DNA from 2 places in the Shinella sp. 838 genome. Region 1 is predicted to be linked to the other one. Evidence: predicted binding sites of a transcription regulator. Region 1 holds the regulator's gene; the other holds the start of a gene.
The links. Region 1 encodes LexA, which represses DNA repair genes until DNA is damaged. Its sites were predicted from a motif close to TGTTCNNNNTGTGTTCNG; they were not measured.
Positions count from the first base shown of each region.

Region 1 (7,126 bases):
TGTTCGGGTAGAGCTTCTTCTCGATGAAGTAGTCGTCCGTCAGCGCGATGCGCTCCAGCTCCATGGCGACTTCCAGCATCGGATCGTCCTTGATGCCGAGTTCGCCGAGAACCTCGTGCGTCGTCTTCTGCATGATGCGGGCGCGCGGGTCGTAGTTCTTGTAGACGCGGTGGCCAAAGCCCATCAGGCGGAACGGGTCGTTCTTGTCCTTGGCCTTGGCGACATATTCCGGGATACGCTCGACCGAGCCGATTTCCGCGAGCATGTTGAGCGCGGCTTCGTTGGCGCCGCCATGGGCCGGGCCCCAGAGGCAGGCGATGCCGGCCGCGATGCAGGCGAACGGGTTGGCGCCGGAGGAACCGGCGAGACGAACCGTCGAGGTGGAGGCGTTCTGCTCGTGGTCGGCATGCAGGATGAAAATGCGGTCCATGGCGCGCGAGAGCACCGGGTTGACCACATAGTCTTCGCAGGGCACGGCAAAACACATGCGCAGGAAGTTCGAGGCGTAGTCGAGGTCGTTCTTCGGGTAAACGAAGGGCTGGCCGATGTGGTACTTGTAGGCCATCGCGGCGATCGTCGGCATCTTGGCGATCATGCGCAGCGAGGCGACCATGCGCTGGTGCGGATCGGTGATGTCGGTCGAGTCGTGATAGAAGGCCGAGAGCGCGCCGACACAGCCGCACATGACGGCCATCGGGTGGGCGTCGCGACGGAAGCCGGTGAAGAATCGGCTCATCTGCTCGTGCACCATGGTGTGGTGCGTGACGCGGTAATCGAAATCGTCCTTCTGGGACTTGGTCGGCAGTTCGCCGTACAGCAGAAGGTAGCAGACTTCGAGGAAATCGCCGTGTTCGGCCAACTGTTCGATCGGATAGCCGCGATGCAGCAGAACGCCTTCGTCGCCGTCGATATAGGTGATCTTCGATTCGCAGGACGCGGTGGAGGTGAAGCCGGGATCGTAGGTGAAGGTGCCGGTGTTCTTGTACAGCGTGCCGATGTCGATCACATCGGGGCCGATCGTACCGGATCGCGTCGGCAGCTCAACCGCTTTGCCACCGACCGATACACCCGCGCTTGTTCCTGTCATAACGATCCTCCGTTGTTTCCAATGGCGGCACGAAGTTGTGCCGGAACCATGAACATGCTCGTTTTGCTAGCCCATTTGCACCTGCCTGCCAAGCGAGACGAAAGGCAAATTGTGCATTGCGGAAATAGGCTTTCCGGCAACGCAATATCTACCCTTTCCAGCAAGTTTCAAGCAACTTTTACGCGTGTTTCGTGAAATGCGGAGGTAGCATCCTTTCTGTCTTGCTTAGCACTTGTGACGGCCACTGCTGATTGAAGTTTCCATCATTCGGTTGCACAATGGCAGTGTGAACGGGTGGGGCCGGGATCATGGAGAAGGGCAAGGTCGCAGAACGGCGGGAGGTGCCCGAGGCGCATGCCTGGCGGGCGGCGCCTGACGATGCTCCTCTGCCGGTCCCGGCACGCGATCCGCCGGCCCGCAGGGGCAGGGTCGTGATGCTTCTGACAGCGGCGGGGCGCCTGAGGAGTGCTTCCGAGACGCCGCAGACGTGGCGCGCCGCCTTCGCGCAGGAACGGGCACATGGCCATTTCTTCCTGTTCGTGCCGGTCTTCCTTGGTGCTGGAGCGGCCCTTTGGTTTTCCGCCGTTACTGATCCATCGCTTCCAGCACTGCTGCTTTTCGCTGCCTTCGCGTTCTGGCCCGCCTGGCGCTTCCGACATCGGGAGGACTGGACTGCGCTCGCCGCCGGGGCGATACTCTTCGTTCCGGTCGGCATGCTGCTGGCGGCGCTCGAAAGCGCGCGGCTCGATACGGTCGTGCTTGATGCGCCCGTTACCACCGATGTCAGCGGGCGGGTGCTGGCGCGCGAGAGTGACGAACGGGGTGCGATCCGCTACCGCATCGCGCTCGATACGACACGCGACCCGGTGCTCAAACGCCCGCCCGGCGTGGTGACGCTCCTCGCCCGCAGTCGGCATGCGCCGATCCCGATCGGCGGTGGGATAACCGGACGGGCACGGCTCGGGCCGCCCTCCGGCCCGGCGCTTTCCGGCCTCAACGACTTCGCCTTCGACGCCTATTTCGCCGGCACCGGCGCGGTCGGCTACTTCTATCAGGCCCCGCGTGCGGTTGCAGTGGCCGAGCCGGGCGTCGAGGGTCGGATTCGACAGACGGTCGCGACCTGGCGCAACAACCTCACCGAGCATATCCGCGGGCGGATTGGCGGCGATGCCGGCGCGATCGCCGCGGCCCTGGTGACGGCGGAGCAGCGGGCGATCAGCCCGGAAACGGTGGAGGCATTGCGAGAGGCGGGGCTTGCCCATGTGCTGGCCATTTCCGGGCTCAACATGGTGCTCGCCGCCGGCACTTTCCTCGTCGGCGCCCGCGTTCTGATGGCACTGATCCCGGGCTTTTCCGAACGCTATCCCGCCAAGAAGATCGCTGCCGCCGGTGCGCTCGCCATGGTGACGCTCTATATCCTCGTTTCGGGCGGTGCGATCTCCGCCGTGCGCTCGTGGATCATGATCTGCATCATGCTGGTGGCGGTGCTGTTCGGCCGTGCGGCGATCAGCCTGCGCAACGTGGCACTCTCGGCCATCGTCATCCTTGCCATGACACCGTCGGCCGTCACCAATCCGGGCTTCCAGATGTCCTATGCCGCAACGCTCGGGCTCGTCGCCGGCTATGCGGCCTGGCGGGAACGTCCCGTCCGCCGCGAGGGCGAGGGAGGGCGCCTGAAACTGTTCGGCGGTGCGCTGGGGCGCTTCTTCGGCGGGCTGCTCCTGTCCTCGCTGATCGGCGGCTTCGCGACCCTGATCTATTCCATCGGCCATTTCCATCGCATCCCGGCCTATGGACTTGCCGGCAACTTGCTCGCTATGCCTGTCATCAGCGCGATCGTCATGCCCTTCGGCCTCATCGCCGTACTGCTCATGCCTTTCGGCCTCGATGGCGTGCCCTTCGCGATCATGGGCAAGGGCATCGAGTGGATGATCGCGCTGTCGACATGGGTTGCGAGCTGGAAGGGCGAGATCGTCACCGGCCGCATTCCCTCGATTGCGTTCCTGCTGATCGGTCTTGGTGGCGGGCTTGTCTGCATCCTGCGCACGCGGCTGCGCCATGCGGGAACGCTGCTTGTCGGGATCGGCCTCGCCATCGCCTGCTTTCCGGCTGGAGGTGCCACGCCGGAAGCGCTGGTGTCCGAGGATGGCCGCCTCGTTGCCATCCTTCGCGGCGAAACCGTCGCCACAAACCGGGCAAGACCGCCAGACTTCATCTATGCGCAGTGGCGGCGCGCCCTTCGGCTCGGCGAACTTGTAAAACCCGAGATCCGCAGAAGCGCCGGCTTGACCCTTGAAGAAGCCGTCAGCACCACGGGTGCCGCAGAAAGCCGAAACAAGCCCCGGCGCAAGGCCGACCGGCAGAAGGCGAGGGACGCCATGGCGTCCGCGCTCGCGGCGGCCCGGGCCGGCAATGGCTTCGTCTGCGAGGCAAAGGCCTTCTGCGCCGCCGTCTCGCCAAGCGGCTGGCGGATCGTGACCCTCGACGACGTCGCCTTCCTGGGCACGGCCTGCGACGCTGCCGACCTCGTCGTCTTGTCCCTGGCCCTGCGGCTCGAGGCCTGCCGCTCGGGTGCGCGCCTGGTGACTGTGCGTCACCTGAGGCGAACCGGCGCCCTCGAAATCCACCCGGCCGCCGAAGGCCTATCCAACATCTTTTCAGCTGCGCAGGTCACACCGGCCGTGGAAAGTCTCGACCGGCCCTGGGCCCGCCACCGCAGCTACGACTGGCGCACGGGCAGTTTCGATCAGCCGGCCGATCAGTGATAGCGGCGAATGAGGCCGACCAGCTTGCCCTGGATTTTTACCCGGTCCGGCCCGAAGATACGGGTCTCGTAGGCGGGGTTTGCCGCTTCGAGCGCGATCGACGCGCCCTTGCGGCGAAAGCGCTTCAGCGTGGCTTCCTCGTCGTCGACAAGCGCGACGATGATTTCGCCGGGATTGGCGCTGCTCGCCGTGCGGATGATCACCGTGTCGCCATCGAGAATGCCGGCCTCGATCATCGAATCGCCCTTGACCTCCAGCGCATAGTGATCGCCGTTGCCGATCATCTCGGCCGGAACGGTGATGTCATGGGTGTTGTTCTGGATGGCGGAGATCGGCACGCCGGCAGCGATGCGGCCCATGACAGGCACGGAGACGGATGAGGAAACCTCGGCCACGGGCGTGCGCTGCGGCGGGGCGGCGACGGGAGCGGGGGGCTGCTTGCCGCGACTGCCCTCGATGACGGCAGGTGAAAAGCCGCGGCGCGGCTGCAGGCTCTGGGTATAGGCTTCGGGAAGCTTTATCACCTCGAGCGCGCGGGCCCGGTTCGGCAGGCGCCGGATGAAGCCGCGTTCCTCCAGCGCCGTGATGAGGCGGTGGATGCCCGATTTCGACGCGAGATCCAGCGCGTCCTTCATCTCGTCGAAGGAGGGAGGAATACCGGACTCCTTCATCCGTTCATGAATGAACAGGAGAAGTTCCTGTTGTTTCCGCGTGAGCATGGCCCCTCCACCGAGAATCGAGTGAAACAAATCCAGAACAGACACTATCTGTTCCATATGTGTTCTGCAAGGGGCTGCTGAAACAATAATAGTACTGTTCAGGCGGATGGTTCGCGCAGGAGAAGCACTGTACAGGGCGCGCCTGCAGGGGCCGCCGGCGCGTGGGGTGCGCGGACGAGAAGGGCCTCGGATGCGGAGAAGGCCTTCATCATGGAGGAATCCTGCTTGTCGAGGGGCGTGACGAGCAGGTCTCCGGCGGGGTCGCGGGCAATGCGTGCGCGAACATAGTCCTGCCGGTGGTCGTTCTCCTTGAGCGGCACGGCGGCAATGGCCGGACGTTCGCGGTTTTCCGCTGGAAGGCGCGCGAGGCGGCGCACGAGGGGAACGAGGAAGAGGTGCGAGCAGACGAGACTCGAAACAGGGTTGCCGGGCAGGCCCACGACGTGCACGTCGCCGAGGCGGCCGACCATCAGGGGTTTGCCGGGGCGCATGGCGATGCGCCAGAAATCGAGGTCCATGCCGGCTTCGCCGAGCACGGGCTGCACAAGGTCGAAATCCCCGACAGATGCGCCGCCGAGTGTGACGAGCGCATCGATACCGAGCGACAGTGCGTGGCGCACGGCGTTCAGAATTGCGTCCTTGTCGTCGCCGACGATACCGAGGTCGATCACCTCGGCGCCTGCCGCGCGGGCGAGCGCAGCGACGCCGTAGGTGTTGGATGCAATGATCTGGCTGGCGCCTGGGGGCGTGCCCGGCGACACAAGCTCGTCGCCGGTGGCGAGCACGGCGATGCGCGGGCGTGCATAGACGGTCACCGCCGCATGGTTCATGGCTGCCGCGACCGTCAGGCGGCCGGCATCGAGCACGTCGCCGGTCCTCAGGACGATTTCGCCTTCGGAAAAATCCTGGCCGCGCGGGCGGATGTGGCGGCCCTTCGGTGTGAGGAAGGTGGTGCGGATGCGACCGTCTTCCAGGACCTCGGCATCTTCCTGCAGGAGCACGGTATCGGCGAAGGCCGGCAGCGGGGCGCCGGTGAAGATACGCACGGCCTCGCCGGGGCCTGCGGTGCCCTGGAAGGCGTGGCCAGCGGACGACATGCCCGCAACGCTCAGGATCGAGCCGAGCGTGGCTATATCCGCGTGGCGCACGGCATAACCGTCCATCGCGGAATTGTCGAAGGGCGGCTGCGTCAACTTGGCAGCGACATCCTCGGCAAGCACGCGGCCATCCGCCTCGTGCAGCCGGACCAGCTCTGTCTGCTGTGTCGGCCGGGCGGCCGAAAGCAGGCGATGGAGGGCGTCTTCGACAGGCAGCAGCGACATCAGCCTGCGTCTCCGCGCCGGTAGTCGCCGGAGCGTCCGCCGGATTTTTCGACGAGGCGGATGCCGCCGATCTCCATCTCGCGGTCTGCGGCTTTCGCCATGTCGTAGATGGTGAGGCAGGCGACGCTGACGGCGGTGAGCGCCTCCATCTCCACGCCGGTGCGGCCGGTCAGCTTGGCCATTGCCTCGATCCGCAGTCCCGGAAGGCTGCGGTCCTCGCGGATGTCGACCGCGACCTTGCTCAGCATCAGGGGATGGCAGAGCGGGATGAGGCTGGCGGTCTGCTTGGCGGCCATGATGCCGGCAAGCCGCGCCGTACCGATCACGTCGCCCTTCTTGGCGTCGCCCTTGAGGATGAGGTCCAGCGTTGCCGGCGCCATGCGGATGAACCCTTCGGCAACCGCGATGCGCACCGTCTCGGCCTTGCCGCCGACATCCACCATGTTGGCTTCGCCGGACGCGCCGATATGCGTGAGCGTGCGGGCCTCGCCCGTCATTTCGAGACCGCCATCATTCCGCTGCCAGCATGCCGGCCGAGCCGGTAAGGAGCTCGCGAGTGGCGGCCGCCACGTCATCCTTGCGCATCAGGCTTTCGCCGACGAGGAAGGTGGAGATGCCGACCTTGCCGAGGCGTTCGCAATCCGCATGGGTGAAGATGCCGCTCTCGCCAACGAGCAGGCGGTCATCCGGCACCATGCTTGCGAGCTTTTCGGAAACGGCAAGATCTACGTCGAACGTGCGCAGATTGCGGTTGTTGATGCCGACGAGCTTGGACTTGAGCTTCAGCGCGCGTTCCATTTCAGGCGCATCATGCACCTCGATGAGCACATCCATGCCGAGCGCGAAGGCGGCGTCTTCCAGCATCTTCGCATCGTCGTCGCTGAGCGAGGCCATGATGAGAAGGATGCAGTCCGCACCCCAGGCACGGGCTTCCAGCACCTGGTAGCCGTCGAACATGAAGTCCTTGCGCAGCGCCGGCAGGGTGCAGGCCGCCCGCGCCGCTGTCAGGAATTCCGGCGCACCCTGGAAGCTCGGTGTGTCCGTGAGAACGGAAAGGCAGGCGGCTCCGCCGGCCTCATAGGCCTTCGCCAGCGCCGGCGGATCGAAATCCGGCCGGATGAGGCCCTTGGAGGGGCTTGCCTTCTTGATCTCGGCGATGAGGCCGAAGCGGCCTTCCGCCTTTTTCGCCTTGAGGCCCGCAAAGAAGCCCCGCGGCGGCTCCTGGTCGCGGAT
Region 1 is NZ_JARSBQ010000001.1:1,546,521-1,553,646, forward strand. It holds gene gltA (citrate synthase) at 1-1,087, opposite strand, end outside; gene P9A16_RS07325 (ComEC/Rec2 family competence protein) at 1,396-3,852, shown strand; gene lexA (transcriptional repressor LexA) at 3,846-4,571, opposite strand; gene P9A16_RS07335 (molybdopterin molybdotransferase MoeA) at 4,670-5,893, opposite strand; gene moaC (cyclic pyranopterin monophosphate synthase MoaC) at 5,893-6,390, opposite strand; gene trpC (indole-3-glycerol phosphate synthase TrpC) at 6,404-7,126, opposite strand, start outside.

Region 2 (7,126 bases), on a different contig from region 1:
GATCACCAGCTCGAAATTGCTTTCGGCCGCCTGGAAGAGTGCAGCCTGCGGATCGGACATCGAGGTGACCTCGGCGATCGGCTTCAGCGCGCGGGTGATGCGCTCCTGGGAGCTGGCGCGGCCATCGACGAGGAGGATATCGCCCGGCTCGTCGCCGAGATTGCTGTCCAGCCCCTCCTCCAGGGAAATGGCGCGGGCGGTGGCCGCGCGCATGCGCAGCTCGTCCGTCAACGTCTTCAGCCGCACGAGGCTCTTCACCCGTGACATGAGTTGCAGGTCGTTGACCGGCTTGGTGAGAAAATCGTCGGCGCCGGCCTTGAGGCCGCGCACGCGGTCGGAGGGCTGGTCGAGCGCCGTCACCATGACAACAGGGATATGGGCCGTGCGCGGATTGGCCTTCAACCGTTCGCAGACCTCGAAACCATCGATGCCGGGCATCATGATGTCGAGCAGGATGAGATCCACCTGCGTGCGTTCGCACATGGCAAGCGCATCATAGCCATTCTCGGCCGTCAGCACGTCGAAATACTCCGCGAGCAGCCGCGCCTCGAGCAGCTTTACGTTTGCCGGAATGTCGTCGACGACGAGAATGCGCGCTGTCATGGCCCTGACCTCCGACTCATGCGTCGCCGAGATAGGTTTTGATGGTTTCGATGAACTTCGGAACGGAGATCGGCTTGGAGACATAGGCCTCGCAGCCGCCCTGGCGGATCCGCTCCTCGTCGCCCTTCATCGCGAAGGCCGTGACGGCAATCACCGGGATGACATGCAGCTCGTCGTCTTCCTTCAGCCACTTGGTGACTTCGAGGCCGGAGACCTCGGGAAGCTGGATATCCATCAGGATCAGATCCGGACGGTGTTTGCGGGCAAGATCAAGGGCTTCCATACCATTCCGGGTCTGGATGGTCGTATAGCCGGACGCCTCGATGAGATCCCGGAAGAGCTTCATGTTGAGCTCGTTGTCCTCGACAATCATCACCTGCTTGGGCATCGTGCGTCCCTGTTCCTCTCGCCGGCCTTGCAACCTTCCGGTGGATCGATAAGTTGCGGCAAAGCCGAAATCACCCAGCTTGTCCGCATCGACGTTAGCGCGACTTGGTTGATTAAAAGGTAAATTTCCCGAGGAAAAACGATGAAAAGCCAAAAAGATACACCCGCGGTTGCCGATGCCGAGGCAACCGCCGTCGCCATCCTCGGCTGGCTGGCCGGAGAACCCGAACTGCTCTCGCGTTTCCTCTCGCTCACCGGCGTCTCACCTTCGGATGTGCGCAATGCCATCGACGATCCCGGCTTTCTCGCCGGCCTCGTTGCTTTCCTGATGGAGCACGAACCGACGCTCCTTTCTTTCAGCACCGCGACAGGTGTCACGCCGGAGGCGGTGGTGCACGCCCACGCCGTCCTCAGCGGGCCGCACGGCAGCGACGATTTCTGAGCGGGCGATAAGCGGGGATCTCCACGCGCTTGCCTGTGCGTCGTCATGCCTTCACCTCCCGCAGCGCTTGAGACTCGTGAATTTAAGCGGTAATGTCGCGATGTTCAATATTTGTTCCGCATGATGAGCACAGCCGAATCGCGTTTTCCGGGCTTCTGCCGCGACTGCCTTGCCGGGCAGCCTGTGAACCTGCGCCGTTGTCGCGCGTGCGGCAGCCCCCGCCTCGTCTATCATGCCGAACTCTATGGCCTGACGCTCGCCCATATCGACTGCGACGCCTTTTATGCAGCGATCGAGAAGCGCGACAATCCTGACCTTGCGGACAAGCCGGTCATTATCGGCGGTGGCAAACGCGGCGTTGTCTCCACCGCCTGCTATGTCGCACGGATCCACGGCGTGCGTTCGGCCATGCCGATGTTCAAGGCGCTGGAGGCCTGTCCCAACGCCGTCGTCATCAGTCCGAACATGGAGAAATACGTCGCCGTCGGCCGGCAGGTGCGCGCGATGATGCAGGACTTGACGCCGCTCGTTCAGCCGCTTTCCATCGACGAGGCCTTTCTGGAGCTCAAGGGCACCGAACGCCTGCACCACGATCCACCTGCCCGTGTGCTCGCCCGTTTCGCCCAACGCGTCGAAAACGAAGTCGGCATCACCATCTCGATCGGCCTTTCCTACTGCAAGTTCCTCGCCAAGGTGGCTTCGGACATCAACAAGCCGCGTGGTTTTTCCGTCATCGGCGAAGCCGAGGCGCTCGACTTCCTGCGCGAGAAGCCGGTGCGCCTCATCTGGGGCGTCGGCAAGGCCTTTGCCGAGACGCTGGAGCGCGACGGCATCCGCACTGTCGGTCAGCTGCAGACCATGGAGGAAACCGACCTGATGCGCCGCTACGGCGTCATGGGCAAACGGCTCTTCAACCTCTCCCGCGGGCAGGACGACCGGGAGGTGCATGCGAACGATCCGGCCAAAAGCGTATCGGCCGAAACCACCTTCTTCGACGACATTTCAAGCTATGACGAGCTGGTGGCGCACCTGCGCCGTCTCAGCGAGAAGGTCGCCACGCGCCTGCGCAAGTCGGGCATCGCCGGCCACACCGTCGTCCTGAAGCTGAAGACGGCCGATTTCAAAGGCCGCACGCGCAACCGCAAGCTGGAAGACCCCACCATGCTCGCCGACCGCATCTTTCGCACCGGTATCGAGCTTCTGCGCAAGGAGGTGGACGGCACGAAGTACCGGTTGATCGGCATCGGCGTCAGCGATCTTGCCGATCCCGGCCGCGCCGACCCACCCGATCTCGTCGATCCCGCCGCCAGCCGCCGCGCCGCCGCCGAGGCCGCGATGAACACCCTGCGCGACAAGTTCGGCAAGGCGAGCGTGGAGACCGGCTACACGTTCGGCAAGAACGGCCCCAGCCGGTTTCACGAAAAATTGACATTCAAGACCGCCGGAAAAATCGACGGACCCACCGAATAAATCCCGGCAAGCCAGCGTTCTTGACTGCATCGGGATGGCACAGATCGGGGGATCGTCTGCGTGCATCAAGCCTTCCTTAAATCGGATGCACTACGCTTCCTGCCGGTTTGTATTGCGTACGGATGGGTCACATGAAGTTTCGCCTCGTTACCGGCATGAGCATAGTGGGCCTGATGCTGAGCTGCGCCACCGCGCTCGGCGGCACGCTCGAAGGTCCGCTCCAGATCATGGTGTCGAAGGACCTGCAGGAGTTGAAGGTCTATGACGGCGGCGTGGTGGTCGCCACATCGCGCGTTTCCACCGGCAAGGCGGGACATTCCACGCCGACCGGCATCTTCTCGATCCTCGAAAAGAAGCGCACACATTTCTCGAACCTCTATGACAGCGCGCCGATGCCTTTCATGCAGCGGCTGACCTGGTCGGGCATCGCGTTGCACGCCTCCAACAGCGTGCCCTCCTACCCCGCCTCGCACGGCTGCGTGCGCCTGCCGAACGATTTTGCGAAACTGCTGTTCAGCACGACGCGCCGCGGCGGTCATGTCCTCGTCACCGACCGCGAGATCACGCCGCAGCGCATCGTGCATGCCGCGCTGTTCAAGCCTGTCGTCGTCGTTCCGGATACGCCGCTGCTCTCCGAGGCCGGCCTTCGCCCCGCGCTCATCGAAGCCGGCGAGAAGAGCGTCGAGGTGGCGATGACCGATCCGAAGCCGGAGGTCATCACGCCCATCGTACAGAGAACAGAGCAGGACCCGATCCGCATCCTGATCACCCGCCGCGGCGAGCGCGAGATGCTGATGGATCTGCAGACGCTGCTGACGACGCTCGGCTATGACGCCGGCGTGCCGGATGGCCTGCACGGCAAGCAGACCGTTACCGCCATCCGCGCCTTCCAGCTCGCGGAAGGGCTGAAGGAAGACGGCATGATCTCTCCGGAGTTCGTCGCCGCCGTCTACGCCAAGGCCGGCAAGGGGGCGCCGCCGAATGGGCAGATCCTCGTGCGGCAGAAATTCAAGCCCGTCCTCGAAATGCCGATCACCATCCGCAACCCCGAAATCGCCCTTGGCACGCATTTCCTGCTGGCCCGCGAGGTCGATGCCGACAAGGGCAAGGCGGAATGGTACGGCGTCAGCATGGACAACCAGCTTTCGCAGGCGACGATGAAGCGCCTCGGCATCACCACCGAAGCCGATGCCGCTGCCCCCGAGGTGCTGGCAAAAACCCTCGACCGGCTCGATATTCCGGAGGACATGCGCCTGCGCATTTCCGGCCTGATGGGCGAAGGCGCCTCCCTCTCCATCTCCGACACCGGGCTCGGCCCGGAAACCGGCGACGGCACGGACTTCATCACCGTGACGCGCAAGGTGCAGAAAGCCGATGCAGGAGCGGTACAGAGCGGCAAGACATCGAAGAAAAAGAAGAAGGCATCGATCACCGTCGTGAACTGACAGGCAGCTGTGGCCTGCCTTGCAGCAGGCCATCGATACCGCCTGCCGGCGAATGTCTCGACGTGGGCGCCGTCCATGACATGACGCCCCTCACTGCCTCTCATCTTCAAAGGTGTCTGAATGACCTTTGGAAAACGCGTGACGCCACCCCAGCCGGCCCCTGTCGTCCCGATCCCTCATGCGCTTGCCAAGGATAGTCCCGGCAACGCGTCCGAGCTCGTTGCGATCGTCGTCGATTTCGTCAACCATCTCTTTTCGGCAGGCCTTTACCGCGCCGACGAGGTGCCGCATCGGCTGATCCAGCTCTACCACGCCGATTTCTACATCGCGCAGGTGCTGAACGGCGGGCACAGCCAGTTCGTTCACAATTGCGGAACACGAAGGCAGGCCATTCTTGCCAACGCCATGGCAGGGTTGTCCGCCATGGGCGCACCCCACCATGCCGCACTGCTGGGTGAGCTCGGCCTCTGGATTGCCGCCAACCCAGACCAGGCGGATGCGCAGACCGGCTTTTCCGGCGGCCGGGACGGCGCGCTCGATGCGCTGGACAAGCGTTTCGAGGAGGCAGAACGCCTTAGGCCGGCAACGGACCAGGCGGCTGCCTGGATCAAGGCATGGCCCGACATCCGCTATCTCGATCCTGCCGGTTTCGAAGCGACCTGGGAACAAGGTGCCCTTTCCAATCCCCGGCGTGCGCTCCGGCTGTCGAAAGCCCGCATCGAAGCCTTCCGGCAATCTCTTTCCGACCGTCTGCTCCTCGCTTTGGGGCTCGCGGCCGATGCGGCGGACGAGACCCTGATTGATCCGGGAACCACAGAGGTGATCGACATCGGCGGCCGCCGCGAAGAGGTCCGGCTCGTCCAGACGAGCTTCGGACTGCGTGGCGCAGCCTGCGCCGGCGGCGGTGTCCGCCTCTACGCCTTGCAGCTCGGCGGACGGGACGTGACCTGGACGGCCGTCTCCCTGATCGGCATCGCGGAGCGGACGAACGTCGACGCCATCACGGCCTTCGTCAGACACGAACCTGTCGCCGCAGCGGCCGACCTCCTGCTCCGTCGCGCCCGGCCTGCCGCAACCCATTGCGCGATCCAGCCCGCTGCGATGGCCGACGGCATTCCCCACCCGATTTTCCGGATCTCGATTGCCGACGACATGCTGATGCTGACAAAGGCAGGCTCGGGCTACGTCCTGGCGGGGCGGGCGCCGGGCGACACCCATGGCCCCGTCTCCTTCGCGCAAATCGCGGTGCACGAACGGGAAATCGACGGCCACGCAGGCTGAAAGGCCCCTCTTCACCGCTGCCATCTTGAGACGTGCCAGGCGACGAACATCACCGGCAGAATATCCCACGCCGCCGCCTAAGCGCTGCGTGCTGCGATTTCCACCAGGGAAACCGTGCCGCGGGCCTCGGTGACCGCGCCATCGGCGATCCAGATGGCCTCGCCGAAACAGGCGACCCCGCCCTCATGCACGACCGCGCCGTCCCCATCATTGCAGGCAAGAATGGGGCGCCGCGTGTGCCTGCTGTAACGAAGGAGCGCGGGGAGATAGGCCGCGTCGTCATCGAGATGCGGGAAGAATTCCAGCGGCATCAGATCGAGGGCTTCGCCCTCCACATCCTCCGGCGGTTCTCCAAGGAAGAGCGCGTCGGTCGCGATTGTCGGCGCCATGAGGATGGCGCCCGCGCTGACCCCGATCAGGACACCGCCGCCTCGTGCCCAGTCCCGCAGGGGCGCGAGCAGCGCACTGCGCTTCAGCCGCATCAGGAAATCGCCGGTATGCCCGCCGGAAAGGTGAATGGCATCGCAGGCGAAGAGCCGGGCGACGTCCATGGCATCCCGGGTGAGGTCCAGGTCGTGATAGAGAGAGAGATCAAGGCCGAGCCGCGCGTAATAGGCCCTGCCCGCCTGAAAAAACGTATGCTCCGGATCCGGGCCCGACGCAACGTAACCGATCCGGGCGCCGCCGCGCCGCTCACGAAGGAGGCCCAGGAGACAGGCATCGATCTCCGCGCCCTCGCCCGCGGTCTGGTCGCTGTAGAGGACGAGGTTGACCAAGGCACTCCGTCTCCCGTGCCTCAGACCAGTTCCACGTCCAGCACACCCGGCGTGGAGCGCATGGCGGCGGCGATTTCCGAGGAAATGCGGAAGCGTTCGTTGAGCTCCACCTCGATTTCCCGCTGGCCGTTGTCCTTGATCACGATGAAGGAGACGAGACCGTCGCCCTTCGTGTTGAGATGGGCGGCGATGGAGCGAAGCGGGCCGCTGTCGCGCACGTAGACGCGCAGCGCCTTCTGCGTCTGCAGCGATTCCTCCTCCAGCGAGCGCAGCGTCTGGATGCGCAGGCCGATGCCTTCCGGCCGCTCTTCCGCCTGCACGGTCAGGACCAGCGACTTGCCGGGCTCCAGCAAGTCGCGGTACTGGTTCAGCATTTCGGAGAACAGCACTGCCTCGAACTGGCCGGACGAATCGGAAAAGGCGACGATGCCCATCTTGTTGCCGGTGCGCGTCTTGCGCTCCTGCTTGGAGGTCACGGTGCCGGCGAGGCGACCGGCGGTCGCGCCACGCTTCACCGCCGCGGCGAAGTCACCGAAGGTCTGCACGCGCATCTTGGAGAGGATCGGCGCATAGGTGTCGAGCGGGTGGGCCGACAGGTAGAAGCCGAGCACCTGGAATTCGCGGTGCAGTTTTTCCGAGGCGAGCCAGGGCGTGTAGGACGGAAGCGTGATGACCTCCGGCCCCGTTGCCGCGCCCATGCCGAAGATATCGCCCTGCCCGCT
Region 2 is NZ_JARSBQ010000002.1:713,429-720,554, reverse strand. It holds gene P9A16_RS11175 (PleD family two-component system response regulator) at 1-603, opposite strand, end outside; gene P9A16_RS11170 (response regulator) at 620-991, opposite strand; gene P9A16_RS11165 (DUF3572 domain-containing protein) at 1,133-1,432, shown strand; gene P9A16_RS11160 (DNA polymerase IV) at 1,556-2,902, shown strand; gene P9A16_RS11155 (L,D-transpeptidase family protein) at 3,034-4,347, shown strand; gene P9A16_RS11150 (DMP19 family protein) at 4,486-5,628, shown strand; gene P9A16_RS11145 (Type 1 glutamine amidotransferase-like domain-containing protein) at 5,706-6,404, opposite strand; gene dnaE (DNA polymerase III subunit alpha) at 6,425-7,126, opposite strand, start outside.
Region 2: the regulator LexA is predicted to act here: its motif matches at 1,534-1,551, upstream of P9A16_RS11160 (DNA polymerase IV).